DNA from 3 places in the Pseudescherichia vulneris genome. Region 1 is predicted to be linked to each of the others. Evidence: predicted binding sites of a transcription regulator. Region 1 holds the regulator's gene; each other region holds the start of a gene.
What was found. The regulator PhoB, encoded in region 1, activates phosphate uptake and scavenging genes when phosphate is short. The targets are predictions, from matches to a motif close to CTGTCATAAAACTGNCNNAT.
Positions count from the first base shown of each region.

Region 2: a site for PhoB is predicted at 5,913-5,932, ahead of kdgR (DNA-binding transcriptional regulator KdgR). Genes of this name have one in related genera too.
Region 3: a site for PhoB is predicted at 5,116-5,135, ahead of glpT (glycerol-3-phosphate transporter). Genes of this name have one in related genera too.

Region 1 covers NZ_LR607338.1:1,888,675-1,898,360, reverse strand. Annotated here, with positions in the region: gene FN633_RS08075 (DUF2339 domain-containing protein) at 1-1,574, opposite strand, end outside; gene malZ (maltodextrin glucosidase) at 1,655-3,472, opposite strand; gene proY (proline-specific permease ProY) at 3,527-4,885, opposite strand; gene brnQ (branched-chain amino acid transporter carrier protein BrnQ) at 4,958-6,277, opposite strand; gene phoR (phosphate regulon sensor histidine kinase PhoR) at 6,685-7,980, opposite strand; gene phoB (phosphate response regulator transcription factor PhoB) at 8,002-8,691, opposite strand; gene sbcD (exonuclease subunit SbcD) at 8,882-9,686, shown strand, end outside.
Region 2 covers NZ_LR607338.1:2,256,137-2,265,822, forward strand. Annotated here, with positions in the region: gene rlmA (23S rRNA (guanine(745)-N(1))-methyltransferase) at 1-536, opposite strand, end outside; gene ftsI (peptidoglycan glycosyltransferase FtsI) at 599-2,338, opposite strand; gene cspE (transcription antiterminator/RNA stability regulator CspE) at 2,552-2,761, opposite strand; partial or broken gene FN633_RS09625 (DUF2627 domain-containing protein) at 2,774-2,917, opposite strand; gene FN633_RS09630 (MBL fold metallo-hydrolase) at 3,333-4,349, opposite strand; gene FN633_RS09635 (YebO family protein) at 4,374-4,664, opposite strand; gene mgrB (PhoP/PhoQ regulatory lipoprotein MgrB) at 4,739-4,882, opposite strand; gene kdgR (DNA-binding transcriptional regulator KdgR) at 5,030-5,821, opposite strand; gene FN633_RS09650 (MFS transporter) at 5,999-7,369, shown strand; gene htpX (protease HtpX) at 7,412-8,293, opposite strand; gene prc (carboxy terminal-processing peptidase) at 8,487-9,686, opposite strand, start outside.
Region 3 covers NZ_LR607338.1:3,298,729-3,308,414, reverse strand. Annotated here, with positions in the region: gene nrdA (class 1a ribonucleoside-diphosphate reductase subunit alpha) at 1-1,286, shown strand, start outside; gene nrdB (class Ia ribonucleoside-diphosphate reductase subunit beta) at 1,392-2,522, shown strand; gene yfaE (class I ribonucleotide reductase maintenance protein YfaE) at 2,522-2,776, shown strand; gene FN633_RS13800 (winged helix-turn-helix domain-containing protein) at 2,863-3,300, opposite strand; gene glpT (glycerol-3-phosphate transporter) at 3,654-5,003, opposite strand; gene FN633_RS13790 (nicotinamide mononucleotide deamidase-related protein YfaY) at 5,319-6,518, opposite strand; gene FN633_RS13785 (YfaZ family outer membrane protein) at 6,632-7,174, opposite strand; gene menE (o-succinylbenzoate--CoA ligase) at 7,291-8,661, opposite strand; gene menC (o-succinylbenzoate synthase) at 8,658-9,620, opposite strand; gene menB (1,4-dihydroxy-2-naphthoyl-CoA synthase) at 9,620-9,686, opposite strand, start outside.

The DNA.
Region 1 (9,686 bases):
AGCGCCGACAGCCCGTGCAGGGCCAGCAGCCAGAAGATAATGCCTCCCGCCAGCAGGCCATAGCTGCCCTGCGTATTCAGGCCGCGCCACAGCCAGGCGGCGGCGATCCACGTCAGGCTCAGCACCGCAAAAATCATCAGTTGCGACAGCGCTGGCAGCGTATCCTGCACCGCCCACAGCGCGCTGCCCACGGCAAGCAGCAGTAGACCGGTGCCGCTGTAGCTCATCCGCCGTTGCTGCTGCTGAACGCCAAGCCAGAGAATGCCCAGCCCTTCCAACGCCCAGGCCATTGATGTCCAGCGCGCAGAAAGCGCCAGCGGGATCGCCAGCGTGACAAACGCACCGCCCAGCGCCAGCGCGGCCAGCACCAGCGGCCGCCCGAGTTCGGGTTTATGCCGCAGCACCAGCCACGCCAGCAGCAGATAAAACGCGCCGAACCCGAGCGCGGAAAACGCCGGGCCAAAGGTGAGATCCTGAGTGAGAACGTACTGCATGCCAAAACCGATCAGCGGCGGCGCGAACAGCAGCACACCGTCAAGGATACGTTGGCCGCCGCCCTGCGCGCGCAGCGACAGCCCGACGCTCAACACGCCAAACAGCACGATATTGGCGATCAGGAACAGCTGGCAGCTAAGGTAAAACGCAGGCTGATAGCTATAAAGTCCCCATACCCCACCGACGCCAAAGGTAAATAGCAGACCAAGCAGATTAAGCACACGCCAGTGCTGCCAGACGCTGATGGCCAAAATGCCGCAGGAGAGCAGCAGATAGAATGAAAACAGCCCGATGTGGCTGCCGCCGCCGGTAGAGAGCAGCAGCGGCGCGAGATAACCACCGAGGCTGGCGAGCATGGCGAGACTTAAGGCGCGCTGCAATACCGCCAGCCCGACGCTTACCGCACAGATCAGCAGCAGCAAGGCAAACGCCAGCGTCATCGGCAGCATTTGCCAGAGGCGGAACGCGCCAAACACCGTGAGGTAGAGCACGCCAGTAGCGCCGCCCTGCAAAATCAGCGCATACACCGGCTGTTTGTGGCGCAGTCGCCAGCCGAGCGCCAGCAGCACCACGGCCGCCAGTGCTGCCACGCAGAGGCGCAGCTCCAGCGGGAACAGATCGCGCTCGACGGAATAGCGAAATAAAAACGCCAGCCCGAAGAACAGCAACAGAATGCCGAGTTTCGCCAGAGGGTTACCACGCATAAACCAGCTGACCAGCGAGGAGATCATGCCGCCGCGCGGCTCCTCGGCCAGGGGGGTGCTGGTCGCCATTTGAGTGTCGGCGACCGGCTCAGGCAACGCCGTTTGCGCAGCCCAGGGATCGACGATGGGGTGTTCTACCGCAGGTACAATGACAGGATCAGGTTCCGGCTCCGCTATCCCATCAGACAACGGTTGTGGAGCAGGTACGCTCACCTGCCCCGCCAGCTGCTGCTCCAGCGCCGTCAGCCGTTCACGCAATATGCCCAATTCCCGCTGCGTATCGCTGCTTTTTCGCCAGGCTCCGATCGCCAGCGCAGGGGCGACGATCAGGGCGAGAAAGAGAACAAGACCGGCAACCAGCAAAAGCTCATCCATGGTTTTACCTTCGGTTCGGTGATCACTCCCGAAAGGATATTACATTTCTTTTCAATACTGGTAAAAATGTTGCAACAGGTTCAGCGATTGCGCCAAATCGTGGCGGAGACCGCCGGAAGCGACAGCACATTATCCTCGATGGTGCCGGTGCCCACTTTACACTGCCAGGCAGGGACATCCAGCAGCGGTACATCGCTGAGTACCACCTCGCAGGCCTCGCCGCGGTTGATCGCCACCAGCACGCGTTCATGTTGGTAAACGCGCACAAACACCACCACATCGCCTTCCGCACTTACTACCTGACAGCCACCGTAACGCAGCGCGCGGCTTTTCTTGCGCAGCGTCGCCATCTGCTGATAAAGCGCAAACAGCGTGGCATCCTGCTGTTTTTTATCCCACGGAAAGGTCTTGCGGCAGAAGGGATCATTGTTGCCATCCAGACCAACCTCATCGCCATAGTAGATGCAGGGTACGCCCGGCCAGGTAAAGAGCCACACCACCCCCAGCGGCATCCGATCCACCTGTTTACCCAGCAGGGAGATAAAGCGGGCGGTGTCGTGGCTGTCGAGCTGGTTAAACATGCGCAGCTGCTGCTGGTGCGACAGGCCAGCGCGGTAGTTGTTCATCCACGCCACGCAGGTTTGCGCATCGATATGCTGCGGATCGTAGGAGATGTCGGTGTTGGCCAGAAAGCCCCACACCGGCACGGTAAAGCCCCGGTAGTTCATGGCGGCATCTTCGGCGTCGGCCTGTAGCCACTGGCGGGCGTCGCCAAAGTGCTCTCCGACAATATAGGCGTCTGGGTTGGTCTCTTTTGCCGCCTGGCTGATGCCGGTGACATGCAGGAGGTTATTGCGTGCCCCGCCCGCCTCGCCCAGCATATGCACCACATCAAGCCGCCAGCCGTCCATGCTCCACGGCGCTTTCAGCCAGTGGCGTACAATGCTGTCCTCGCCGCCATATATCTCCTCTACCAGAGAGGGATCCTGATAGTCCAGCTTTGGCAGGCTCGGATAGCCCAGCCAGTCCAGCGCTCGTCCGTCAGCGGAGAAGCTGTACCACGACCGCCAGGGTGATGTTGGGTTATGGCAGGCGCCAGTAGTGCCGCGATTGTGGCGGTCAAACCAGGCGTGGGAGTCTCCGCTGTGGTTGAAGACGCCGTCCAGCAGCAGGCGGAATCCTTCCCGCCGGGTGTTCTCCCGCAGGCGCAGCAGCGCCCCATCGCCGCCGAACTGCGGATCGACGTGGCGATAGTCTTCGGTATCGTATTTATGCACGCTGGGGGCGGTAAAGACCGGGTTCAGGTAGAGCGCGGTGACGCCTAGCTTCTTTAGGTACGGCAGCTTTTCGCTGATGCCGTCGAGGTCCCCGCCGTAGAAGGTCGAGCCGCCAGCGTGGGCGGTGACAGGCTCATCCCAGTTGCGCAGCTCAATGTTCTGCCCGGCGGCGTGGTGATAGTAGAGGTTGTCCTGGCTGGACTCGCGCGGCAGGCTGCGGGCAAAGCGGTCGATGAAAATTTGATAGAAAACCTGATCGGCCACCCACTGCGGCCCGCTATCCGGTGCGTCAACGGCGAACTGCTCCAACCGGGCAGGAGGAAAGCGGCTAAAGCCCTGCGGGGTAAACCAGATCTGGCGGTCGTCCCACAGCAGCTTAAAGCTGTAGCGGCGGCGCGGCTGTCCGTTGGTTAAGTCGATCTCAGCCCGCCAGGCCGTAACGCCAGGCTTTGGCGCACTGCGCAGCGGATGCATGCGGATCGAGATCTCTTCGTTATCATGTTCTGCCCGCAGGGTTACCCGCAGCGGCAGCGCGTCTCCGGTCAGCCACAGGACAACCTGCAGCTTATCTTTGTTCTGTTTTACAAACGGTGCGACCGGAAGATGCCAGGCATTCAGCATAACTGCTCTCCTTTAGGTTAACCTGCCAGAGAACAGTATGCGATGTGCGGTGGTTTACGCCACTGCTTTTCGGCGTTTAAACATCCAGCCCACCAGCAGCAGAGCAATCCATGCAAAGCCGACGTAGAGCGAAATGCGGGTCTCAGGGTGGTAGCCAATCAGGGCGATGATAAAGACCAGGAACAGCACGCCGACAACCGTTGTAGGCACCCCGCCCGGCACCTTGAACTTCAGCGCCTTGATCTCTTCCGGCGACAGTCGACGACGGAACGCGATCTGCGACAGCAGGATCATAATCCATACCCAGACCGTAGCGAAGGTTGCCAGGGAGGCGATCACCAGGAAGATATTCTCCGGCATGATGTAGTTCAGCCAGGCGGCAAACAGCAGCGCCACGGTCATCACCAGCACCGTTACCCACGGGATGCCGCGGCGAGAGGTTTTAGCGAAAATCTGCGGGGCGCTACCCTGCTCCGCCATGCCGTGCAGCATACGTCCGACGCCAAACACGTCGCTGTTGATGGCTGAAAGCGAGGCGGTCAGCACCACAAAGTTAAGGATGCTGGCGGCAAAGGTGATCCCGAGATGCTGGAAGGTTAGCACGAACGGGCTGCCCTGGGTTCCCACCTGGTTCCACGGGTAGATCGACATGATGACAAACAGCGTGCCCACATAGAACACCAGAATACGCAGCGGTACAGAGTTGATAGCGCGCGGAATCGACTTCTCCGGCTCCTTAGCTTCACCGGCGGTGATGCCGATGATCTCAATGCCGCCATAGGCAAACATCACCATCTGTAACGCCATTACCGTGCCGAGCCAGCCGTTGCTAAAGAAGCCGCCATTGCTCCACAGGTTGTGGATGCCGGTAGGCTGTCCGCCGTTGCCGATGCCCCAGATGATGATGCCGAAACCAGCGGCAATCATAATAATGATGGTGGCAACTTTGAAAAACGAGAACCAAAACTCCAGCTCGCCGAAGACCCGAACGCTCATCAGGTTGACGGCGCAGATGATCATCACCACGCTCAGCACCCAGATCCAGTGCGGGACCGTTGGGAACCAGACGCCCATATAGATACCGAAGGCGGTGACGTCGGCGATAGCGACAATCAAAATTTCAAAGCAGTAGGTCCAGCCGGTGATATACCCCGCCAGCGGCCCGAGGTTTTCCTGAGCGTAGCGCGAAAACGAGCTGGCCGACGGGTTATGCACCGACATCTCGCCCAGAGCGCGCATAATAATATAGGCCGCCGCGCCGCCAATAATATAGGCCAGCAGCACGCTGGGACCTGCCATCTTGATGGCGTCTGCCGAGCCATAAAACAGCCCGGTACCAATCGCCGAGCCTAGCGCCATAAAGCGGATGTGCCGGGTGCTTAATCCCCGCTTTAGCTTGTTCGTACTTTCCATCGTTTCCACTGCCGTTTAAAAATAAAAAAACCACGGGATTGTAAGCCCCGTGGTTAAAGACGCAACCGTAGATTAATGTGCGTTGGATGTCACCTGACGTCCCGCGACGCGATCCCAGCAGATTGCCAGCACCGCCATTACTACGGTCGGCATCAACCATGCCAGACCCTGCTCTGCCAGCGGCAGACGCGTCGTCCAGGCCGGTAAGATACCGCCTAACGCCGACGCTTTGATACCGTCCATCACACCGAAGACCAGGCTAACAAACATGGCTGGCGCAATCACGCGGGACGAATTATGCCACCAGTTGCGGGTAAAGCTTAATACAACGAGTGCGATACAGGGCGGATAGATCGCCGTCAGCACCGGAATAGAGAGCTGGATCAGATGGCTCAGGCCGAGGTTAGAGACCACCATCGAGAAGCCGCCGAGGATAAACACCAGCGTACGGTAAGAGAGCGGCACGTACTGGGCGAAGAACTCGGCGCAGGCGCAGGTCAGGCCCACGGCGGTGACCAGGCACGCCAGGAAGATCAGCACTGCCAGCATCATGCTGCCTGCGCCGCCGAAGGTATGCTGCACGTAGGCGTGCAGGATAGCCGCACCGTTTGCCGACTGATCGACCAGCGAAGCGCTGTCGGAGCCGAGGCGGAACAGAGCCAGGTAGAGCAGGGTCAGGCCTACGCCCGCCATCACGCCAGCCAGCACGGTGTAACGGGTCAGCAGACGCGCATCGCTGACGCCGCGAGAGCGGGCCGCGTTGACGATCACGATACCGAATACCATCGCACCGAGGGTATCCATGGTCAGGTAGCCGTTAACAAACCCGTTGGAGAACGAGGCGTGCTCGTAGGCCTCCATCGCGTGGCTGATCGGGCCAGCAGGCCAGACGACGGCGGCCACCGAGAGCACCACCAGCGCGACAATCTTCATTGGCGCAAGGAAATTACCCACCGTATCCAGCAGCTTGCCCGGATAGAGCGACACCAGAATAACGATGGCAAAGTAGACCAGGCTGTAGATAAACAGCGGCATCGCGCCGTCGCCGGTCAGCGGAGCAATCCCCACTTCGAACGACACGGTCGCGGTACGCGGGGTCGCAAACAGCGGGCCGACGGCCAGGTAACAGACGGTGGCCAGCAGCACGCCAGCTACTTTGCCAATCGGCGCACTAAGGCTATCGACACCGCCACCCACTTTCGCCAGGGCGATGACCGTTAGCACCGGCAGACCAACTGCGGTGATCAGGAAACCAAAGGCCGCCGTCCAGACGTGTTCACCCGCCTGCAAACCGACCATTGGCGGAAAAATGATGTTACCCGCGCCGACGAACAGCGCGAATGTCATAAAGCCCAGAGCAACGATATCTCGTGGTTTTAAACGATGGGTCATATGTATTAACTGCCTGTGGATGTGGTGTTGAACGTGTTGAATTTTTCGCCAGTCCCTACGGGACAATACAGCGGCAATATCATTAGATTCCAGCGGGATATGCTTCCCACCGGGCGTGGCGAAGAATAGTTTTTCGATTTACCACGCAAATCCAGCCTGTCTGTCATCGACAGGGGCGCAATTTAAACGCTTATAACGTTTAAAGGCAAGATGGGATCGCAAAACCAGATGGTTATTGTAGGCTGGAGTGAATAACCAGCATAAAACGCTAATTATAAGAAAAACACACGGCTAAACATGCGAACAAAAAAGCAGCAACCACAGAAAAACACGTGCTGTGCTGAATGGTGCAAAGCTAACAGGCCGCATTTTGCGGCCTGTGGAAAGTTATAGTGACAGCGACGGCGCTATTCTGTGGTTTTGGCAATGAGCCTTTCCGGTAGCGTGAAGCTAAATCGGGTGCCTTTGCCCGGCTCGCTGGTAATTTCCAGACGGCTGTCGTGGTGGTTGACCGCATGCTTCACGATCGCCAGCCCTAACCCGCTGCCGCCGGTCTGGCGGGATCGTGCCTTATCGACGCGGTAGAAACGCTCGGTCAGGCGGGGAATATGCTCGGCGGCAATGCCCGGCCCGTTATCCTCAACGCTGAACTCTACGCCGCTCGCGACCCGCTGCCAGCTGACGATGATGTGCGTTGCGGGCGGCGTATGGTTTACCGCGTTATAGACCAGGTTAGAGATGGCACTGCGCATCTGCTCATCGCTGCCCAATACCTTCAGGGAAGGATCGACATGAAACTCAATGGTTTGCCGCTGCTGGCTGAGGGTCTGCGCTTCTCGCTCAACGACCCGCAGCATCATCGGCACATCAATGACTTCATTCAGGGTGTGAATCGGCGAGGCCTCAATTTTTGACAGGGTGAGTAACTGTTTGACCAGGCCTTCCATGCGGGAGGTCTGCTCACGCATGGTGTGCAGCGCCTTTTCCCGCGTTGCCCCGGCCATGGTCTGCTCCTGCATCATCTCCAGGTAGCCCTGCAATACCGTCAACGGCGTACGCAACTCATGGCTGACGTTGGCAAAAAAGTTGCGTCGTGCCCCCTCCAGCTGGTGCATCTGGGTGACGTCGCGGGCGACCATCAGCAGCTGCTGCTCGCTGTAGGGCATCACGCGGATCTCCAGATGACGTCCGTTGTTCAGCACCAGGTTAAGCGGTTTAGTAAACGCCTGCTGCTTCAGGTACTGGGTAAACTCAGGGTAGCGCAGCAGGTTGAGGATATTCTGGCCGTTATCGTCTGGCCAGCGTAGCCCCAGCAGCTGCTGGGCAAGGCCGTTACACCAGAAGATCACCCCCTCTTCGGTGGTGAGCACCACTGCATCCGGTAGCGACTCCGCGCCGCTGCGAAAGCGTTTGATCAGGCTGCCCAGCTCGCGACGGCGCTTTTTGTTGCGCAGCTGCATCTGATGCAGACCGTAGAGCAGCGGCTCCCAGCTGCCGTGTCCCGGAGGCGGGGTCATACTGCGGTCAACCCACAGCCACCAGGAGAGCTGGAGCAGATTCCAGAAGTGCCAGATCAGTAATCCGGTGACCGAGGCCAGCAAAAACCACGGCAGATAGCCAAACGTTGCTCCAAGCACCAGGGCCGGGATACAGCTTAAAAACAGCTCTAAGACCAGCCTTTTCCATGACAGCCGTTCCAGCACGCGTCACACTCCAGTCAATGATTAGAAACGGGTCGAAAAACGGTAACCCGTGCCGCGAACGGTCTGCACCATACGGTCATGGCCGCTCAGCTCCAGCGCTTTACGCAGGCGGCGAATATGCACGTCCACCGTGCGATCCTCAACGTAAACGTTGGTTCCCCAGACGTGGTTCAGCAGCTGCTCGCGGCTATAGACCCGCTCCGGGTGAGTCATAAAGAAGTGCAGGAGCTTGAACTCGGTCGGCCCCATGTCGAGGGGGTTTTCGCCGGTCATAACCCGGTGTGAGGTGGGATCGAGGCTCAGGCCCTGCATCTCAATCACCTCTTCCACCGCCATCGGCGAGATTCGGCGCATCACGGCTTTGATACGCGCCACCAGCTCCTTCGGCGAGAAGGGTTTGGTGATGTAGTCGTCCGCCCCGGTCTCCAGGCCACGGACGCGATCTTCCTCTTCGCCGCGCGCGGTAAGCATCATAACAGGAATGTCCCGGGTCATGTTTTCGCGCTTTAGGTGCTTGATGAACTGAATGCCCGAGCCGCCGGGCAGCATCCAGTCGAGCAGGATAAGATCGGGCCACGGCTCGTTGAGCTGGTTCACCGCACTGTCATAATCTTCCGCTTCAACAGGCTGGAAGCCGTTTTGCTCAAGCACGAAGCAGACCATCTCCCGAATGGGGGCCTCATCCTCTACGACCAGAATACGTCTCGCCATGATTTGCCCTATATAGTTGTAATCAATATGTTGCGTGGCATTATGCGTCAGTTTTATGACAGATTTATGAAAAGCATGAAGGCAGTATGAACCTGAACGCGTGCAGATGACATCCGCAAGACGATCGCCGCTTTCCCGCTGTGCCTAAACGTTTATAATCCGCCTTACGCTTTTTTGCCATGGAACCGATATGCGCATCCTTCACACCTCTGACTGGCATCTCGGCCAAAACTTTTACAGCAAGAGCCGGGCCGCTGAACATGCCGCCTTTCTGGACTGGCTGCTGGAGACGGCACAGGCCCAACAGGTTGATGCCATTATCGTTGCCGGCGATATCTTTGATACCGGTGCGCCCCCCAGCTACGCGCGCGAACTCTACTACCGCTTTGTGGTTCAGCTCCAGCAAACCGGCTGTCACCTGGTGGTGCTGGCGGGTAACCACGACTCGGTGGCGACCCTGAACGAATCCCGGGAGATCCTGGCCTTTCTGCACACCACCGTGGTGGCCGCGGCGGGCTGCGCACCATTCATTCTTAAGCATCGCGACGGCACGCCGGGCGCGGTGTTCTGCCCGGTGCCGTTTTTACGCCCGCGCGACATCGTTACCAGCCAGGCGGGCCTCTCCGGCAGCGAGAAGCAGCAGCATCTGCTGGCGGCGATCACCGACTACTATCAGCAGCAGTATCAGCAGGCCTGCGACCTGCGCGGTGACGCGCCGCTGCCGATTATCGCCAGCGGCCACCTGACCACCGTCGGGGCCAGCAAAAGCGACGCGGTGCGCGACATCTATATTGGCACTCTGGACGCCTTCCCGGCGCAGAACTTTCCTCCGGTGGATTACATTGCCCTCGGGCATATTCATCGTCCGCAGGTCATTGGCGGGCAGCAGCATATCCGCTACTGCGGCTCACCTATTGCTCTCAGCTTCGACGAAACCGGCAAGGCGAAAAGCGTTAACCTGGTGACCTTCGCCGACGGCAGGCTGGCGGACGTTA
Region 2 (9,686 bases), 370 kb from region 1:
GCGGTAATCACCCATCCTCCCGGTTTCACTACCCGCGCCAGCTCCTCCGCTTTACAGGGTGCATAGATGCGCACCACGGCGTCGAGCGTTTGCGCCTCAAACGGCAGGCGGTGACTGGAGGCTACGCAGAACATCGCCTGCGGATAGCGCTTCGCCGCCGCACGAACCGCCGCCCGGGAGACGTCGAGACCAAAGGTCTGGGCCCCGTACTGACGGGCGATATCGGCGAAGGCGTGGGTGTAGTACCCCTCGCCACAGCCAATATCCAGCAGCGCCTCGGCCTTCTCCGGCAGGCGCGCATCCAGCAGATCGCTTAGCGTCTGGCGCAGCGGCAGGTAGTGCCCGGCGTCGAGAAAAACGCGGCGGGCCTGCATCATCTCTGCACTGTCGCCCGGATCGCGTGAACGCTTGTGCTGCACCGGCAGCAGGTTGACGTATCCCTCTTTCGCTATATCAAACTGGTGCCGCTGCGGGCAGACGTAGGTTTTATCGGTACGCAGCAGCGGTGCGTGGCATAGCGGACAGGTGAAGGACATAACAACTCCGGGCAGAGAGAAAGGGCGAAAGTGTAACGCCAATTGCCTCTGCGGGAAATGTCTTAACGCAGCGGATCGGCACCGCCGGGGGAATTCAGCACCACCAAATGGCTTGAGTCGGGAGCCATCCCGTCAGGCGGGACGTTTTCTGCCCGCAGTACGCTACCCATAATTTCGCTAAATACCGGAGCTGATACTGCTCCGCCATAGTAAGCGCCGTTTTGCGGATCGTTTATTACCACCGCCAGAGCATATTTAGGCGCGCTGGCAGGAGCAACGCCAGCGGTATAGGCCACGTACTTATCAACGTATTTGCCGTTCTCGTCGATCTTCTTGGCGGTGCCGGTTTTCACCGCCACGCGGTAGTCGCGCACGGCGGCTTTAGTTCCCCCCCCGCCCGGCAGGGCCACGCTCTCCATCATGTGTTCGACCTCATGCACAATCTCCTGCGGCATGACTTGTTTCCCAACGACCGGCGGATCGACGCGGGTGATGGAGAGCGGACGCGCCAGGCCATAGCTGCCAATGGTGGCATAGACGTGGGCCAGCTGTAGGGGCGTGACCATGAGGCCATAGCCAAACGAAAAGGTGGCGCGATCGAGCTGGCCCCAGTATTTACGTACCGGCAGGACGCCGCTGCTCTCCCCGGTCAGCCCCAGTCCCGTTGACGTACCAAAGCCAAACGCTTTATAGGTATCCAGCAGGCGCTGGATCGGCATTGCCAGCGACAGGTGCGACACGCCGGTATCGCTCGATTTTTGCAGGATGCCGGTGAGGGTCAGCTCCGGATAGTATCCCACGTCGCGAATGCGGTGACCGTCGAGGGTATAGGGATGGGTGTCGACCACGCTATCCGGCCGAACGATGCCCTCTTTAAGCGCCGCCATCAGCACCATCGGCTTCACCGTTGAGCCGGGTTCAAACGTATCGCTGATGGCGCGGTTGCGAAAGTCATCGAGAGTCGCACCGCTGCGGTTGTTGGGGTTGAAATCAGGGTAGCTGGCCATGGCCAGGATTTCGCCGGTCTGGATACGCACCAGCACCGCCGCGCCGGATTCGGCTTTATTCCAGCTAACGGCATTATCCAGCGCGTCCTCGGTGAGGGTCTGCAGGCGCTTATCGATGCTTAACATCAGCGTGTGCGCAGGGACGACAGGCGTTTCAGTCATATTTTCGATGACGTGTCCGTGGCGATCTTTGCGCACCCGCCGCAGACCGGGCTTGCCGATCAGCTGGGCGTTAAAACTCTTCTCAACGCCCTCGATCCCCTGCCCGTCCACGTTGGTAAAGCCAATCAGGTTAGCGGCGACGTGCCCGCTGGGATAAAAGCGGCGCGACTCCTCCTGCAAATTGATGCCCGGCAAATTAAGGTTATCAATCCATTTTGCCTGCTGCGGATCGAGCTGGCGGGCAAGGTAGATAAAACGGGAATGCGGGTTACGCCGGATGCGTTCGGCAATCTCGCTCAGCGGCATATGCAGGGCGCTGGCCAGCGCCTGCCAGCGTGAGTTCACACTTACCCCACCGCTGCTGTTAATGACTTTAGGATCGGCCCAGATCGCACTGACCGGCACGCTCACCGCCAGTGGAAGCCCGTTGCGATCGACGATCATTCCCCGGGGCGGGACTATCTTCTCTTCCCGGATTGAGCGCATATCCTCCTCCTTGACCAGCTTTTCCGGCGAGACGACCTGCAGCCAGGCCGTTCGGCCCAGCAGCAGGCCCAGCGCACAGATAATGGCCACGCAGAGCAAGGCAAAACGTAGAGGGGTATAGTTGCTGGAAAGAGGATTTTTTTTCACCTTGGCTCCTGAAACGGATTAACCCGCTGATTTGACAGGAAACAACACCAGAAAGGGAAAAAAGTGTGCTAATAACGGTATGGCTTTGCAACAAAAGAAGAATGGAGGGTCTTACAGTAACATTTTGAAAAACAAGCATTAAAAAGCCCCGCACGTGGCGAGGCTTTTACGCTGACATTGATGCGCTAATCGCGCTCAAGCAGTGGAGGAAAATCAGATAGCAGTAACGTTAACCGCTGCTGGGCCTTTCTGGCCGTCCTGAATTTCGAACTCAACGTTCTGGCCTTCAGCCAGAGTCTTGAAGCCGTTACCCTGGATTGCAGAGAAGTGTACGAACACGTCTTTGCTGCCGTCAGCAGGAGTAATGAAACCAAAGCCTTTAGACTCGTTGAACCACTTAACTTGACCTTTAATCTTTGCCATTTGCAAAATTCCTTAGAGTGTTTTCTTAGCCCGCAGGCATTGACCGAGATGAAACAGAGACATTACTGCATGAGGCACTAAATAAGGTTCGGCAGAGAAGCAGTATTCAACGACAACGTGTTTACTCAGAACTTCTTTACTGATAATGCCACACATAAACAGAACTGTACCTCGTTTAACCTACACCGTGTTATCACATACAACGTTAATTATGGCAAGCCATTTTTAATGATGTCTGGATCTGTCGCACAATTTCAGCGGCAAGCAGAACAACAGGTGTGCAGCTAACCTAGCGCAGTGATGTCGTTTCGTCCAGCCTGGACTTTACGATGGCTAAATAGAGCATGTCGTTAGCAATTTTTGTGCAATAGCTTACTGAAAAATCATGAGAATGGGTGAGTGTAAACGTCTTTGCCCGGTAATCAGAAATGAATAAGTTGACCACCGAATAATTGTTGCTCAATTAGTGCATCCCCTGCACCAAAATAATGAAAGTTTAATGACACTGCATCAATTCAAAGCAATAAAAACGTTTCGCTAAAAATAATAGCGTTTATATAACCCCTTCAGGCTACTCCGCTGCCTGTTTAATAGTCCGGGCATCGAGAGATAAATACCCACCTATTTTCAGGATCCTGAAGTTATCCGTTTGCGTTACCGTCTCGCTTAATACCGCTGCCAGCTCCCGGGCTGGCTCGTCTACCGCTTCATCCGCCAGCTCAAAGACACCCCAGTGGATAGGAAACGCCAGCGGCTCACCGATCTGCTGCCAGAGCGACACCGCATGCTGCGGATCCATATGATGTACGGACATGAACCAGCGTGGGGCATAGGCACCGACCGGTAGCGCAGCGGAATCGGGTCGGCCCAGCCGCTCGGGAATGGCCAGCAGGTCTGGCGTGTAGCCAGTGTCTCCGGCAAACCAGAAGCGATGCGCTCGCGACTCTACCACCCAACCGCACCAGAGTGAACGATCCCTGTCCCATGGCGTACGCATGCTCCAGTGCTGGGCAGGTACGGCGCTTAGGGTCATTCCCTGAAAGGTAAAGCTCTGCCACCAGTCAAGTTCAACAACGTGGCGCACGCCGTGGCGGCGGCACCAGCGGCCCAGCCCAAGCGGAACAAACAGCGTGACGTCTGGAAAGCGTTTTAATAGGGCGCGGATGGTGCGGGTATCGAGATGATCGTAGTGGTTATGCGAAATGAGGATGGCATCCAGCGCGGGCAGATCGCTAACGTTCAGCGGCGCGGGACTTTTGCGCTGCGGCCCGGTAAAGCGTACCGGGGAGGCACGATTAAAGAAGAGCGGATCCGCCAGCAGATAACAGCCGTCCAGACGGAGCAGCATGCTGGCATGGCCCAGCCACCACACCCCATCCTCGCTGCCGCCTATTTCGGCGCGCTGCCACCACTGCTGAAGAAAAGTGTCATAGCCACCCTCGGGAGGATGCGGCAGCCCGGCGGCGCGGCGCTCTTTTTGCCAGCGCTCAACGTCACCGGGCTGATGCCCTCCGGGGGTCAGATTACGAAACCCGGTGGGCGTATGGTGAGTCAGGGCTGGATTATACCAGGGATTTTTCCATGCCATCACTCACCACCCCTTCCAACGCATTTAGCGTTCAGCCACCAGGCGGATAAAATCGTCGCCGTCGGTTTGCACCGTTGCCGCCGCTTTTACTTCCGGCTCGGCTTTTTCCGGCGCGTTGGCATCGCAGAGGCGACGCAGCAGCACGTTCTGTCGTTTTTGCTGATCCAGCAGCGCCTCAAGCAGTTCAATTTGCTCGTTAGCACGAGAGCTGGCCCGGTTCACAAAAAACCACAGCACCAGCCCAACGACCAGCACCACCAAAGAAATTACCAGGGACGCAAGATTGAACGCGCCCGAATTCAGTACTTCGTTCATTACACCACCTCAATGTTGACGCGCTATCTTACCACTGGCATTAAGGAAGGGAATGATTCGAAGCAAAAATGCCGCTACCAGGGGATAAATTTATTGATAACGCAAATACCGCTGAAAAACTGTACGTCCTGATCGCACATCACATTGAGCATCTGGGTCCAGAGCATCAGGCAAATTACCAGGATGGCAATCACAAGCAGCCACCGAAACTTTCTCACTCTTCTCTCCGAATCAACGTTTTATGCAAACAGGTTACTCCCGGCATCTTAAACCGGAGCTAACTGTAGCGCTATTTGACCCTTCAGGAAACTACTGTCAAGGAGGTAGCAGAGATGAAAACGCCGCGTCTGGCGCGGCGTCTGGTATCAGAACGGATAGTCGTTGTAGCCCATCTGCTCGGAGATCTTACGTGCTGCGGTATGCAGCATCTCAACATACTCATGCAGACGCTCTTCAGAGAAGCGCAGCGTTGGGAAGGAGATGCTCAGGCCAGCGATGACCACGCCAAAGCGGTCAAAGACCGGCACGCCAATGCAGCGCAGCCCCTCTTCCTGCTCTTCGTTGTCTTCGCCGTAACCCTGCTCGCGAACGGTATCGAGCACCGGCAGCAGATCGTCGGTAGTAGTGATGGTGCGATCGGTGCTGCGCTTATATTCAACGCCTTCGAGGATCTGTTTAACTTCCTCGCGATCGCGCCAGGCCAGCAGCACTTTACCGATGGCGGTGCTGTAGAGCGGGTTGCGGCGACCAATACGGGAGTACATGCGCAGATTGTACATGGAGTCGATTTTATGGATGTAGACAATGCTGTCTTCATCCAGCGCGCCAAGGTGCACCGTCTCTTTGCTCAGACGCGACAGCTCACGCATCTGGATATCGGCGCTGCGAATTAAATCAACGTTTTGCAGCGCACGTGCGCCGAGTTCAAAGAGCTTAAGCGTCAGGGAGTACTTCTCAGACTCCCCCTCCTGGGCCACGTAGCCAAGGGATTTCATCGTCTGCAAAAAGCGATACACGGTGCTTTTTGACATCATCACACGCTGAGACAGTTCAGTAATGCCAATTTCCCGCTCTTCCCCGAGCGCCTGCAGAATGCCAAAGACCTTCAGTACTGAAGAGACAGAATCTGGCTGCTTGTCCAAATCTGCGATTGCCATTAATCACCTCATCGCGAGTGTTTTATAAAATTTAGAATAGGTTTTTATTATAATTTCGTCGCGGGTCGCCCGCAATGGCAGTTTGTTAACTTCGTTACAAATCTGCGATATAAAAACAGCGCCTGGCTGGTAAAATCGTTCTCACGATAATAATTTCAGCTTAATCATATAAATCCCATGGATAAATCTTTTACAGAAGGGCTGCCGATACCGCAGCGCTACGGGGCGATACTGACGATCATCATCGGTATTGCCATGGCGGTGCTGGATGGCGTCATCACTAACGTGGCGCTGCCAACTATCGCCAGCGATCTGCACGTCTCCCCGGCAAGTTCGATCTGGGTGGTGAACGCCTACCAGATTGCCATTGTGATCTCCCTGCTCTCCTTTGCATTTCTGGGAGATATGTTTGGCTATCGACGCGTTTATCAGTGCGGGCTGGCGTTCTTTACCGTCACCTCGTTTCTCTGCGCTCTCTCCGACTCGCTCACTATGCTCACCCTGGCGCGTATCGCGCAGGGCTTCGGCGGCGCGGCACTGATGAGCGTTAACACGGCGCTGATTCGCCTCATCTACCCTCAGCGCAGCCTGGGCCGGGGGATGGGCATCAACTCCTTTGTTGTGGCAGTCTCCTCGGCGGCGGGCCCCACCATTGCCGCCGCGATCCTCGCCGTGGGTTCGTGGCAGTGGCTGTTTTTGATCAACGTGCCGCTGGGGATCGTCTCCTTGTTGCTGGCGATGCGCTATCTGCCTGCCAACCCGCCGCGCCGCAGCACCACGCGCTTCGATCTGCCCAGCGCGGTGATGAACGCCCTCACCTTTGGCCTGCTCATCCTGGCGCTGGGCGGCTTTGCCCAGGGACAGTCGCTAACGCTTATCGCTGCGGAGGTAGCGGCCATGCTGGTGATCGGTTACTTCTTTATTCGCCGCCAGCTTGGGCTGCCCGTGCCGCTGCTGCCGGTGGATCTGCTGCGCATTCCGCTCTTTTCGCTCTCTATCTGCACCTCGATCTGCTCATTCTGCGCCCAGATGCTGGCCCTGGTCTCTCTGCCCTTCTTTATGCAAAGCGTGCTGGGCCGCAGTGAAGTGGAGACCGGGCTACTGCTGACGCCGTGGCCGCTGGCAACTATGGTGATGGCCCCGCTGGCGGGGTATCTGATTGAGCGGGTTCACGCGGGCCTGCTGGGTGCGGTGGGATTGGCGGTAATGGCTGCGGGGCTGCTGGCGCTGGCGCTTCTCCCAGCGGCACCGTCGGATATGGATATCATCTGGCGGATGATGCTCTGCGGAGCGGGCTTCGGGCTGTTCCAGTCGCCCAATAACCACACCATTATTACCGCCGCCCCGCGCCAGCGCAGCGGCGGAGCCAGCGGCATGCTCGGCACCGCGCGCCTGCTCGGACAGAGCATCGGGGCCGCGATGGTGGCGTTGATGTTTAATCTTTTCACCGATCACGCGACGCATGTTGCGCTGCTGTTCGCGGCGGTATTAGCCGCCGTTGCCGCCGCCATCAGTGGACTGCGGATGACGCAGAAACCGCAGGCATAAAAAAAGCGCGTCATTTGACGCGCTTTTTATTTAAACCACAAGTTACTTCAGGTACTCACCGCTACGCAGGGCTTCAATACGCTTATCCAGCGGCGGGTGGCTCATAAACAGCTCGCTCAAGGATTTGGATTTCCCGTTGATGCAGAAAGCCATCATCGTGCTGGCTTCCTGCGGCTCGTAGCTGGTTTTCAGACGCTGCAGGGCGGCAATCATCTTCTCACGACCCACCAGCTTCGCCGATCCGGCATCGGCATGGAATTCACGGTGACGCGAGAACCACATGGTGATAATGCTCGCCAGAATACCAAACACCAGCTCCAGCACCATCGACACGGCAAAGTAGATCAGCGGGTTGCCGTTGCTCTCTTCGCCTTCGTCGCGGTTGCCACCCATAAAACCGGCGGCGATCTGCGCCAGGATACGCGAGATAAAGATAACGAAGGTGTTCACCACGCCCTGGATCAGGGTCATGGTCACCATGTCACCGTTCGCGATATGGCTGATTTCGTGAGCAATAACCGCTTCGGCTTCGTCACGGCTCATGTTTTGTAACAGGCCGGTGCTTACCGCAACCAGCGACGCATCACGGCGCGCGCCGGTGGCAAAGGCGTTTATATCCGGGGCGTGATAGATGGCAACCTGCGGCATCGCGATGCCTGCCTGCTGCGACTGCTGCGCCACGGTGTTCATCAGCCAGCGCTCCATATCGTTGCGCGGCTGCTCAATGACTTCCCCTCCGACCGACTTCAGGGCCATCCATTTCGACATCAACAGCGAAACGAACGAGCCGCCAAAACCAAACAGCAGCGCCATGATCAACAAGCCCTGAACGCTACTCGACTGAATACCCGTCAGGCTCAGCACCAGCCCGAAGACCAGCATCACCGCCAGGTTCGTTAACAGGAAGAGCGCGATCCGCATCATAATTTTCTTTTAACCTCAACTTAACAAAACGCACTATGCGACTACCCACATCGTATGGGTATATTGACTATTTTCAAGCATAACCCGCGCGTAAGTTACCAGAAAGACACAACTTTACATTTAGACGCGGCAGGCTTACGCCGCGATACGCATGTTAAAAAAAACAGGCACAATTTCTTGTGCCTGTTGCGGTTTACTGTGCCTTAGCGGGCTGCGCTGGCGGGCTATCTTTCTCGATATGTGCCAGGTCGAGGGCAATATGCACCGTCTCATCAAGATAGGGATCCGGCTCCTGATAATCCTTCGGCAGATCGTCCAGCTTCTTCAGCACCGGCTTGCCTTCGCGCTTGAAGCGGTCGTTCAGGCGAGCCAGGCGAATCGCATCGTCTTCGGCGTTCTCTTTCTCACGCTGGGCAAGATTGAGCGATATCTGATTCCGCTTATCTTTCAGGGCATTGAAGCGAGCAATGTCCTTCAGGATATACTGGAACTCCGGATCTTTGGCGATACGATCGTCATGCTCCTTGAGCAGCTGCGGCCCAAGCGGCGTTAGATCGCCAGACTTCACGAAGGTCGCAGCGTTGATGCTATCCCACGGCAGCGCGTTATCTTCAAACTTCTCACCGGTTTCGGTCTCTTCATTGCCGGTCGGCATGATGATATCCGGCGTCACGCCCTTACGCTGCGTGCTGCCGCCGTTAACGCGGTAGAATTTCTGAATGGTGTACTGCACCGAACCCAGCGCTGGCCACTCCGGACGCAGCATCTGATCGTAGATGCGGTTCAGGGAGCGATACTGCTGCACCGTACCTTTACCGAAGGTCGGCTCACCGACGATCAGCGCCCGGCCATAGTCCTGCATCGCGGCAGCAAAGATCTCTGACGCCGAGGCACTAAAGCGGTCAACCAGCACCACCAGCGGGCCTTTATAGTAGACGACGCCGTCGGTATCGCTGTCTTCACGCACCTTGCCGTTGTTATCACGCACCTGCACCACCGGGCCGGACGGAATAAACAGGCCAGAGAGCGAGACCGCTTCGGTCAGCGCGCCGCCGCCGTTGGTGCGCAGATCGATGATCACGCTGCTGACGTTCTGTTTCTCCAGCTTCTGCAGCTGCACCTTGACGTCATCGGTCAGGCCAACGTAGAAGCCAGGAATATCCAGCACGCCCACCTTCTCTTTGCCGACGGTTTTCACCGACATCTTCACGGCGCGATCTTCAAGGCGAATACGCTCACGAGTCAGGGTCACAATGCGGGTCTTGGTCCCTTTGCCGGCGGGTAGGATCTCAAGGCGTACCTTGCTCCCCTTCGGACCTTTGATCAGGGCTACGACGTCATCAAGACGCCAGCCAATCACGTCCACCATGTTCTGGCCCGGCTGGCCGACGCC
Region 3 (9,686 bases), 1.4 Mb from region 1:
ACTACGGCGTACAGATCAACAAGCTGATGTACACCCGTCTGCTGAAAGGCCAGGATATTACCCTCTTCAGCCCGTCCGACGTGCCGGGCCTGTACGACGCCTTCTTTGCCGATCAGGACGAATTTGAGCGCCTGTACGTGCAGTATGAGCAGGACGAGAGCATCCGTAAGCAGCGCGTGAAGGCCGTTGAGCTCTTCTCGCTGATGATGCAGGAGCGTGCCTCCACCGGTCGTATCTACATTCAGAACGTTGACCACTGCAACACCCACAGCCCGTTCGATCCGGCGGTTGCGCCAGTGCGCCAGTCCAACCTGTGCCTGGAGATCGCCCTGCCGACCAAACCGCTGATGGACGTCAACGATGAGAACGGCGAAATCGCGCTCTGTACGCTGTCGGCGTTCAACCTTGGCGCTATCAATAGCCTCGACGAGCTGGAAGAGCTGGCCGTGCTGGCGGTACGTGCTCTGGATGCGCTGCTGGACTATCAGGACTACCCGATCCCGGCCGCAAAACGCGGGGCAATGGGCCGTCGTACGCTGGGTATTGGCGTGATCAACTACGCCTACTGGCTGGCGAAAAACGGCAAGCGCTACTCCGACGGCAGCGCCAACAACCTCACCCACCAGACCTTTGAGGCCATTCAGTACTACCTGCTGAAAGCCTCTAACGAGCTGGCGCAAGAGCAAGGCGCGTGCCCGTGGTTCAACGAGACCACCTATGCCCAGGGTATCCTGCCGATCGATACCTATAAAAAGGATCTCGACGCCATTACCGACGAAGCGCTGCACTACAACTGGGAAGCGCTGCGTCAGTCCATCAAGACCCACGGCCTGCGTAACTCTACGCTCTCCGCGCTGATGCCGTCTGAGACCTCATCGCAGATCTCTAACGCCACCAACGGCATTGAGCCGCCGCGCGGCCACGTGAGCATCAAAGCGTCGAAAGACGGGATCCTGCGCCAGGTGGTGCCGGACTATGAGCACCTGAAAAACAACTATGAGCTGCTGTGGGAGATGCCGAACAACGACGGTTACCTCCAGCTGGTGGGCATCATGCAGAAGTTTATCGACCAGTCGATCTCTGCGAACACCAACTACGATCCGTCCCGCTTCCCATCTGGCAAAGTGCCGATGCAGCAGCTGCTGAAGGATCTGCTCACTGCCTATAAGTTTGGCGTCAAGACCCTGTACTATCAGAACACCCGTGACGGTGCGGAAGATGCGCAGGACGACATGGTGCCTTCTATTCAGGACGACGGCTGCGAAAGCGGCGCATGTAAGATTTAATATCGTTTAGCCGGGTGACGCTTCGCTCACTCGGCCTACGGGATATTGTAGGCCCGGCAAGCTCTGCGCCGCCGGGCGCATACTAGCAGGACAGGAAACACTCGCATGGCATACACCACCTTTTCACAGACGAAGAACGATCAGCTAAAAGAGCCGATGTTTTTCGGCCAGTCGGTTAACGTCGCCCGCTACGATCAGCAAAAATATGACATCTTTGAAAAGCTGATTGAGAAACAGCTCTCCTTCTTCTGGCGTCCGGAAGAGGTTGACGTCTCGCGTGACCGCATCGACTTCCAGGCGCTGCCGGAGCATGAAAAGCACATCTTCCTCAGCAATCTGAAGTATCAGACGCTGCTAGACTCCATTCAGGGCCGCAGCCCGAACGTGGCGCTACTGCCGCTGATCTCTATCCCTGAGCTGGAGACGTGGGTCGAAACCTGGGCATTCTCCGAGACCATCCACTCCCGCTCCTACACCCATATCATCCGTAACATCGTCAACGATCCGGCGATTGTGTTTGATGATATCGTCACCAACGAGCAGATCCTCAAGCGAGCGGAAGGTATCTCCCACTTCTATGACGATTTGATCCAGCTAACCAGTTACTGGCACCTGCTGGGCGAAGGTACGCATACCGTCAACGGTCAAACCGTGACCGTGAACCTGCGCGAGCTGAAGAAGAAACTCTATCTCTGCCTGATGAGCGTTAACGCGCTGGAAGCGATCCGCTTCTACGTCAGCTTCGCCTGCTCTTTTGCCTTCGCCGAGCGCGAGCTGATGGAAGGCAACGCCAAGATCATTCGCCTGATCGCCCGCGATGAGGCCCTGCACCTGACCGGCACCCAGCATATGCTGAACCTGCTGCGTAGCGGCGTGGACGATCCGGAGATGGCGGAGATTGCCGAAGAGTGCAAGCAGGCCTCTTACGATCTCTTCGTACAGGCGGCACAGCAGGAGAAAGAGTGGGCGGAATATCTCTTCCAGGGCGGCTCGATGATCGGCCTGAACAAAGATATTCTCTGCCAGTACGTAGAGTACATCACCAATATCCGTATGCAGGCGGTGGGTCTGGATCTGCCGTTCCAAACCCGCTCCAACCCAATCCCATGGATCAATACCTGGCTGGTCTCTGACAACGTGCAGGTAGCGCCGCAGGAGGTTGAGGTGAGCTCTTATCTGGTCGGACAGATCGATTCGGAAGTAAACACCGACGATCTCAGCGACTTCCAGCTCTAATGGGTGCGGTGACGCTGCGCATCACTGGCGCACAGCTGCTGTGCCAGGATGAACATCCGTCGCTGCTGGCGGCGTTAGAGTTCCACAAGGTTGACGTAGAGTACCAGTGCCGGGAGGGCTACTGCGGCTCCTGCCGAACCCGGCTAATTGCTGGTCAGGTTGAGTGGCTCACCGAGCCGCTGGCCTTTATCCAGGCCGGGGAGATCCTCCCCTGCTGCTGTCGCGCCATGGGCGATATTGAACTCGATCTGTAGTGGCCGATCGGCAAATATAAAAAATCCCTGAACACACACATGTTCAGGGATAAATTTCCGGGTTGACATCACTCACGCCGGAATAGCTAACTCTCCGTTATTTTCTCAGAGCAGCGCTGGAGTTCACTGACTCTGTAATAGATTGGCGTAATATCAACATAGTTAATGATATAGCCGCTTCCCCTGACGTTGGCAATGAAGTCATCAGGTAATCCCAGCAGGCTGAGCCGACGATTAAGGTTTTTTAATACCTGCCACAGGCGCTGGCTCGATGGCACCAGATCGTTCTCCTCCCATACCACGCGCAGCAGCTCCTCGCGCGGCACCGTCGCATGACGGCCATGCTGTAATAGATAGACAAACAGATGCAGCATCGTATGGTTAAATAATACCGAGCCAAAGATAAATGATTTATCGGCGCTTCCCTGCGGCAGGCGATAAAGCCTTCGGTTTTCAATCTCGAAGTGAATTTCTTTGCCTATTACGTAACCGTATAGCCGATATCCCATCGTATCTTTACTCATATCTCTTAAAACTGTCCGTAGGGTGCCGTTCGATCCTTATTTCATAAGTCGCACTGATAATAAGGACGATTATATGGCGATAGTGAATACTTTCAACATACAGCCCGGCGCTTATTTTTACACGCCGCGATGCATGTAAATAAATTATTATTCGACGTTAACAGCAATATTTAGCGTTAAATAGTGAAAAAAGGTAAACAGAGAGTCGCACTGGGTCATCCAGGATCGTCGCGCGGATCATCAACATAATGTATTGATTTTACATGATTTATAAGAAGTAAATGCTACGTGAACCTTACCTGTTTCCGGGGCATAAAAAAAGGGCCTTGCGGCCCTTTTCTGTTTATTGCTTATTAACGACGCGCCAGCACTTCCGTATGGTGCCGCCTCTCACCGAACATCACCACAATCAGTAGCAGTACGGCCAGCACGCTTCCGCCGATCATCACCATAAAGCCGCCGTCCCAGCCGAAGAAGTCAACGGTATAGCCCACGATGGCGCTCGCCGCCACCGAACCGCCCAGATAACCAAACAGGCCGGTAAAGCCCGCTGCGGTGCCAGCCGCTTTTTTCGGGGCCAGCTCCAGGGCATGCAGACCAATCAGCATGACCGGACCATAGATGAGGAAGCCGATAACAATCATGCAGGCCATATCCACGCCCGGGTTGCCCGGCGGGTTAAGCCAGTACACCACGGTAGCAATGGTCACCAGCGTCATAAAGAACACGCCCGTCGCACCACGGTTGCCTTTGAACACCTTATCCGACATCCAGCCGCACAGCAGGGTGCCCGGGATCCCCGCATATTCATACAGGAAGTAGGCCCACGAGGATTTATCCAGCGCAAAGTGTTTCACCTCACGCAGGTAGGTCGGCGACCAGTCGAGGATGCCGTAGCGCAGCAGATAGACAAAGACGTTGGCTATCGCGATGTACCACAGCAGCCTGTTGGGCAGGACATACTTCATGAAGATCTGTTTAGCGGTCAGCTCCTCTTCGTGCTGCTCGCTGTAATCATCCGGATAGTCATTCTTGTACTCTTCAATGGGCGGCAGCCCCTGAGACTGCGGCGTATCACGCATCAGCGCAAAGGCAATAATTGCCACCACAATCGCACCGAACGCTGGCATATAGAGTGCGGCTTTCCAGTCGTTGAACCAGGCCATTCCTAGCAGGAACAGCAGAGGCGGAATACCGCCGCCCACGTTATGCGCGCAGTTCCACACCGAGACAATGCCGCCGCGCTCTTTCTGCGACCACCAGTGCACCATGGTGCGACCACACGGTGGCCACCCCATCCCCTGGAACCAGCCGCATAAGAAGAGCAGTACGAACATGACGGCAATGCTCGATGTCGCCCACGGCACGAAGCCCATGAACAGCATCACCGCCGCCGCCAGGATCAGCCCGGCAGGCAGGAAAACGCGTGGATTAGAGCGATCCGATACCGAGCCCATAATGAACTTGGAGAAACCGTAGGCAATGGAAATGCCCGACAGCGCGAATCCGAGATCGCCGCGGGAGAAACCCTGCTCTACCAGATAGGGCATCGCGAGGGCGAAGTTTTTACGCACCAGATAGTACGCCGCGTAGCCAAAGAAGATGCCGATAAAGATTTGCCAGCGCAAACGACGGTAGAGCGGATCAATCTCTGCCTTTCCCAGGCGCGCCTGATGTGGCGCTGGTTTAAAGATACTGAGCATGTAGCCTCCGTGGCCAAGTATTAAATGTGTAGGGTTAACGTGCCTCACCACTTCAGCGAGGCCGACGATGTTAAGAAATATCGGCAATTGTTACTGTGAATCCACGCACAGATTGTTACAGAAATATGACAAAAATGCGCAAAAAAGCGCAAAAAAGCGCATAATATCGCAATATCGAGCGAAATGAATCAAAAAACAGATTAGAAAGGATTAAATGATAAGAAAACGAACATAAAGGAGGGGGACGTACGGGAGTGTTAAGATGTCCACCGACAAAGGCGGTGAACATCCTGGAATGCTACAGGCAGAAGCGGATCACGCTACAAACAGGGAATCGACCACGCTCACCCAGCCGTGATCGCTGGCGACATCTTTACCGCTTAGCCAGCGGCGCAGTATGTTCAGGGCCATCATGGCACACACTTCCTGACGGATGGCCACGCCGTGGCGTCCGGTGCTGAATTTCACTCGCAGCGCGTGAGTACCCTGCGGCGTAGCGAGGGCAAAGTTAATGTGCTCCTCGTCCAGCCCGCCGACGCTCAGGGCCAGCCCGGCCAGGTGGCGGTTGCGCTGCTCAGTGGCCCAGCGCGCGGTCTGCTCCAGCGTGTCGGCCTGGAACGGTAGTACCTCGCTCGCCAGCAGCGGAGCAGACGCACGGGAGAGTTGCAGCGCCAGCAGGCCGCTGGTGAACTGCTCGCTAACGGTCAGGCTCAGCTGCTGCTCACGCATCTTCTCTGCCAGCAGCGCCGGTAGCCCTTGGGTGCCTTCAAAGATCAGGCTCTCGCCCGCAACGCGCTGCACCTCTGGCCACAGCGCCTCCATGGCTTCACGCTGCTCTGCCGGGCCGGTCAGCTTCAGCTCGATGATCGGCATGGATGAGCGGTAGCCCATCACCACCCCTTCCGGTAGCTGAAGGTGATCCAGGCTCTGGGCCAGATCGCTCTCGGAGCGGCCAAAGGTGGTCAGGCGCAGGCAGACTGGCGGCAACGGCAGGCTAAAGCGCTCCCGCAGACGCGGCAGGATCTCCTGCTGCACCATTACCTTAAATTCAGAGGGTACGCCCGGCGTAAAGAACATCAGGCAGCGGTTAAGCTTGACGGCAAAGCCGCAGGCGGTGCCCACCGGGTTATCGATCAGCTCCGCGCTGGCTGGGATCTCCGCCTGCTTGCGGTTGCTGGGTGCCATCACGCGCCCGCGCTCGGTGAAGAAGCGCTCCATGTGGCTGAGCCACGCTTCATGCAGTACCAGTTCTTCGCCCGCTGCGGTAGCGGCTGCCAGCGCACTGAGATCGTCGCTGGTCGGCCCCAGGCCACCGTTAACGATTAAGATATCGGCGTGCTCGCTGCGTTCGCGCAGAATGGCAACCAGATCGTTAAGGCTGTCGCCCACGGTATTGCGGCGCGTCAGCGGCAACCCTTCGGTGAAAAACAGATCGGCAAGCCAGGCGGCGTTAGTATCCACAATCTGACCATGCAGGACTTCATCCCCGGTAGACAGCATTTCCACGTTTATCATCGTGATCTCCGTACTCTTCCTTAACTGTTGTCGGAGTACTATAACGCATGGGGAAGCAAATAGCGGCAGGATCCAGCAGGAGAAAAGGCGCGGCAGAGTACCGCGCCGGAGGATTAGAAGCTGGCGTTCACCCCAACGTAGGGGCCATCAGCAAGCGCGTTGTCGCGGTTGCCGTCTTTACCCGCCAGGTTCAGATAACGATAGCCAGCTTCAATGCTCAGCGGACGCATGATGGTCAAGCGTGCGCCAGCGTTAGCTTCCTGATAGCTGTCGATACCGCTGGAGAGCGAGTCCGGAGAGTAGTAGTACTCACCAAACAGGCGGAAGCTGTCGCCGATCGGCCACTGCAGGCCGCCGCCAACCGCTGCGGCATAGCCTTCGTCACCGTCGTTCGGATTGGTATAAATGCCTTTACCGCCAACGGTCGCCAGCAGCGGCCCGAGCGGAAGGTTAAGACCCAGCCCCAGACCGGCAGCGTCGCCGTCGTCATCGCTGTGCGTCCAGTTGCCGCTCAGCGCCAGGCCGCTGGTTTCGGTGCCAAATCCGGCCGCCAGGTTAGTGTAGTGTTCCCCTGCCTGACCGCTAAGGCTCAGCGCGCTGGCCGATGCCGATACCAGCATCAGGCTGGCCACTCCCCACAAAATTCTTTTATCCATTGCCCTTTTCCATACTAAAAAATGTAAAACGCCCAAAACCGGCACAGTGTACAAGCCTTTCATGCCAGCAGATGGGCGAAAAGTGTTTTACACGGTTTAGCGGCGCAGGGGAAGCGCTATCCGCCGCGCAGCGTCTGCTGAACCCAGTCGATCAGCGATCGGCGGGAGATTTTGATCCCCCCTGCGTTTAGGCTCTCAGGCAGGGCTAGCCAGTGCACCGGCTGCTGGAAGCGGGCAAGCTTGCCGTTGACCCACGCCCCCAGCGAGTCGATAGCAAACCCGCTGTCGCACGTCACCACGGCAACCGGGCGTTGGCCAAATTCGGGGTCGGCCAGCGGGACTACAAAAGCCTGCTGCACGCAGGGATGGGCCTCAATTACCCGCTCCACCGCCTCCGGCTGGATCCCCTCTCCGCCGCTAAAGAAGAGATTATCCATGCGTCCGAGTATGCTCAGCCGTCCGTTGCTCAGCACGCCGCGATCGCGAGTAGCAAACCAACCTTCATCATTGACCAGCGGGATAAGCTCCCCGTGCCGCCAGTAGCCTGCGGCCATGCTCTCGCCGCGCAGCCACACTTCGCCGTTGACGATCCGTACTTCACGCCCCGGCAGCGGCTGACCGACATCCGGCTCACCGTCGGCGGTTTTTGCACACACCGTGGAGGCGAACTCTGTCAACCCGTAGCCGCACCAGGTACGGATCCCTCGCGCGCTGGCCCGCTGGGTAAGCGCCACCGGAATAGCCGCGCCGCCCAGCAAAACCGCTTTCAGGTTCACGCTGGCGTTCTCCTCCAGCAGCCGCCAGAGCTGGGTCGGTACCAGCGAGGCGTGAGTACAGCCTGCCAGCGCCTGGGCCAGCGGCTGCTTATCGCGAACCGTCAGCCGCCCGCCAGCCAGCAGCCAGCGCCATAAAATGCCCTGTCCGGAGACGTGAAACAGCGGCAGGGAGAGCAGCCAATCATTTTCCGAGCCGTAAGGCAGCAGAGACAGCACGCCATGTGCGCTGGCCAGGTGCGCGGCAGCGGTGTGTACCGCCGCCTTGGGCAGGCCGGTTGAACCGGAGGTGAGCGTCATGGAAACCAGCCGCTGCGGCTGCCAGCAGGCTGCATCCTCGCCCTCTGCGTCACGCATTGCCAGCGTCGGAAGCCCGATGCCGCGCCAGTTGTTATCAACGCTCAAAGTATGTTGTAACGAAAGCGACGGCAGCAGCACCGCCAGCAGCGCCTCAGGCAGCTGGGGATTAATGTGCAATACCCGTGCGCCGCACTGGAGCAGCGCCAGCCAGGCCAGCAGCGTTTGCGGTGAGTTACCGGCGCGCAGCAGCACCCCATTCCCCGGCTGGACGTGTTGCCGGGCAAAGCCTGCCGCCAGGGTATCGATACGCGTACAGAGCATGCGCCAGCTGAGGGTTTCATGATTCAAACGCACGGCGGCGGCGTCACCCCGCTGCTCGCGCCAGTGACGCCACGGCCAATCGGCAAAGGTCATCGCAACGGCTCCAAGGCGGCAATATCAAGGCACGGCAAGGTACTGCCCGGCCAGCGGCGAACCTGCTGAACCTGCATCAGTCCTAGCGTGTCGAGGCCCGGTATAGTCTGCGGCGTCAGCCAGGCGGCAATCCGCGCCAGCTGGGTCAGACCGAGGCTTGACTCGATAGAGGAGCTGATCACCGCCGTCATGCCCAGCGCATGGGCTGCCTGCACCTGCTCGCGTACCCTCTCCAGCGCGCCGGTGAGCGTAGGCTTGATCACTACTGCTTTTACGCCCACCTCGGCGGTAAAGTCAAAATCAGCGTCGCGCAGGCTCTCATCCCAGGCGATGGCGATCCCCGTCTCCTGGGCAAAGGCTAACGAGTCGGCACGGGTTCGGCACGGCTCCTCAAGAAAGGCAATGCGTGATCGATAGTCCGGATGGACATACTTCGCAAACTGCTGCGCCTTTTGCGGGATCCAGGCGCGATTGGCGTCCAGCCGCAGCTGGAGATCGGGCACCGCTTCCAGCAGGAGATTAACCACCATGCCGTCACGTACCGCCTCATAGAGGCCCACTTTGACCTTTGCGACTTTCTCGCCGGGCATGGCAGCAAGCTGAAGTATCAGGTCGTCAGGATCGCCAGTGCAGAGCGGCGCGGCGCGATAGTCCGCTGCCTCAGGTAAGGTTCCGGCCAGCTCCGCCAGGGCACAGCTCACGCCAAAGGCCACCGACGGCATCTCCGGGAGCGTCTCTGCACCCTGTAGCCAGCGGTCAGCCCAGGCCATTAGCTCGGCCTGCGCCTCATCGCGAGTTTCATGGCTGAAGCCCGGCAGCGGAGCAATCTCGCCCCACCCTTCCCGGCTGCCGTCACGCAGGCAGAGATAGAGTCCCTCACGGGTTTTAAGCCGACGCTCGCGCAGCACTACCCCCGCGTCCATCGGGATCTGCCAGCGGTAAACCTGTGCCTGACGCATTACGGGTTCCGTTTAAATTTGCTAAAGTCCGGCTGACGCTTCTCGTTGAAGGCGTTGCGCCCCTCC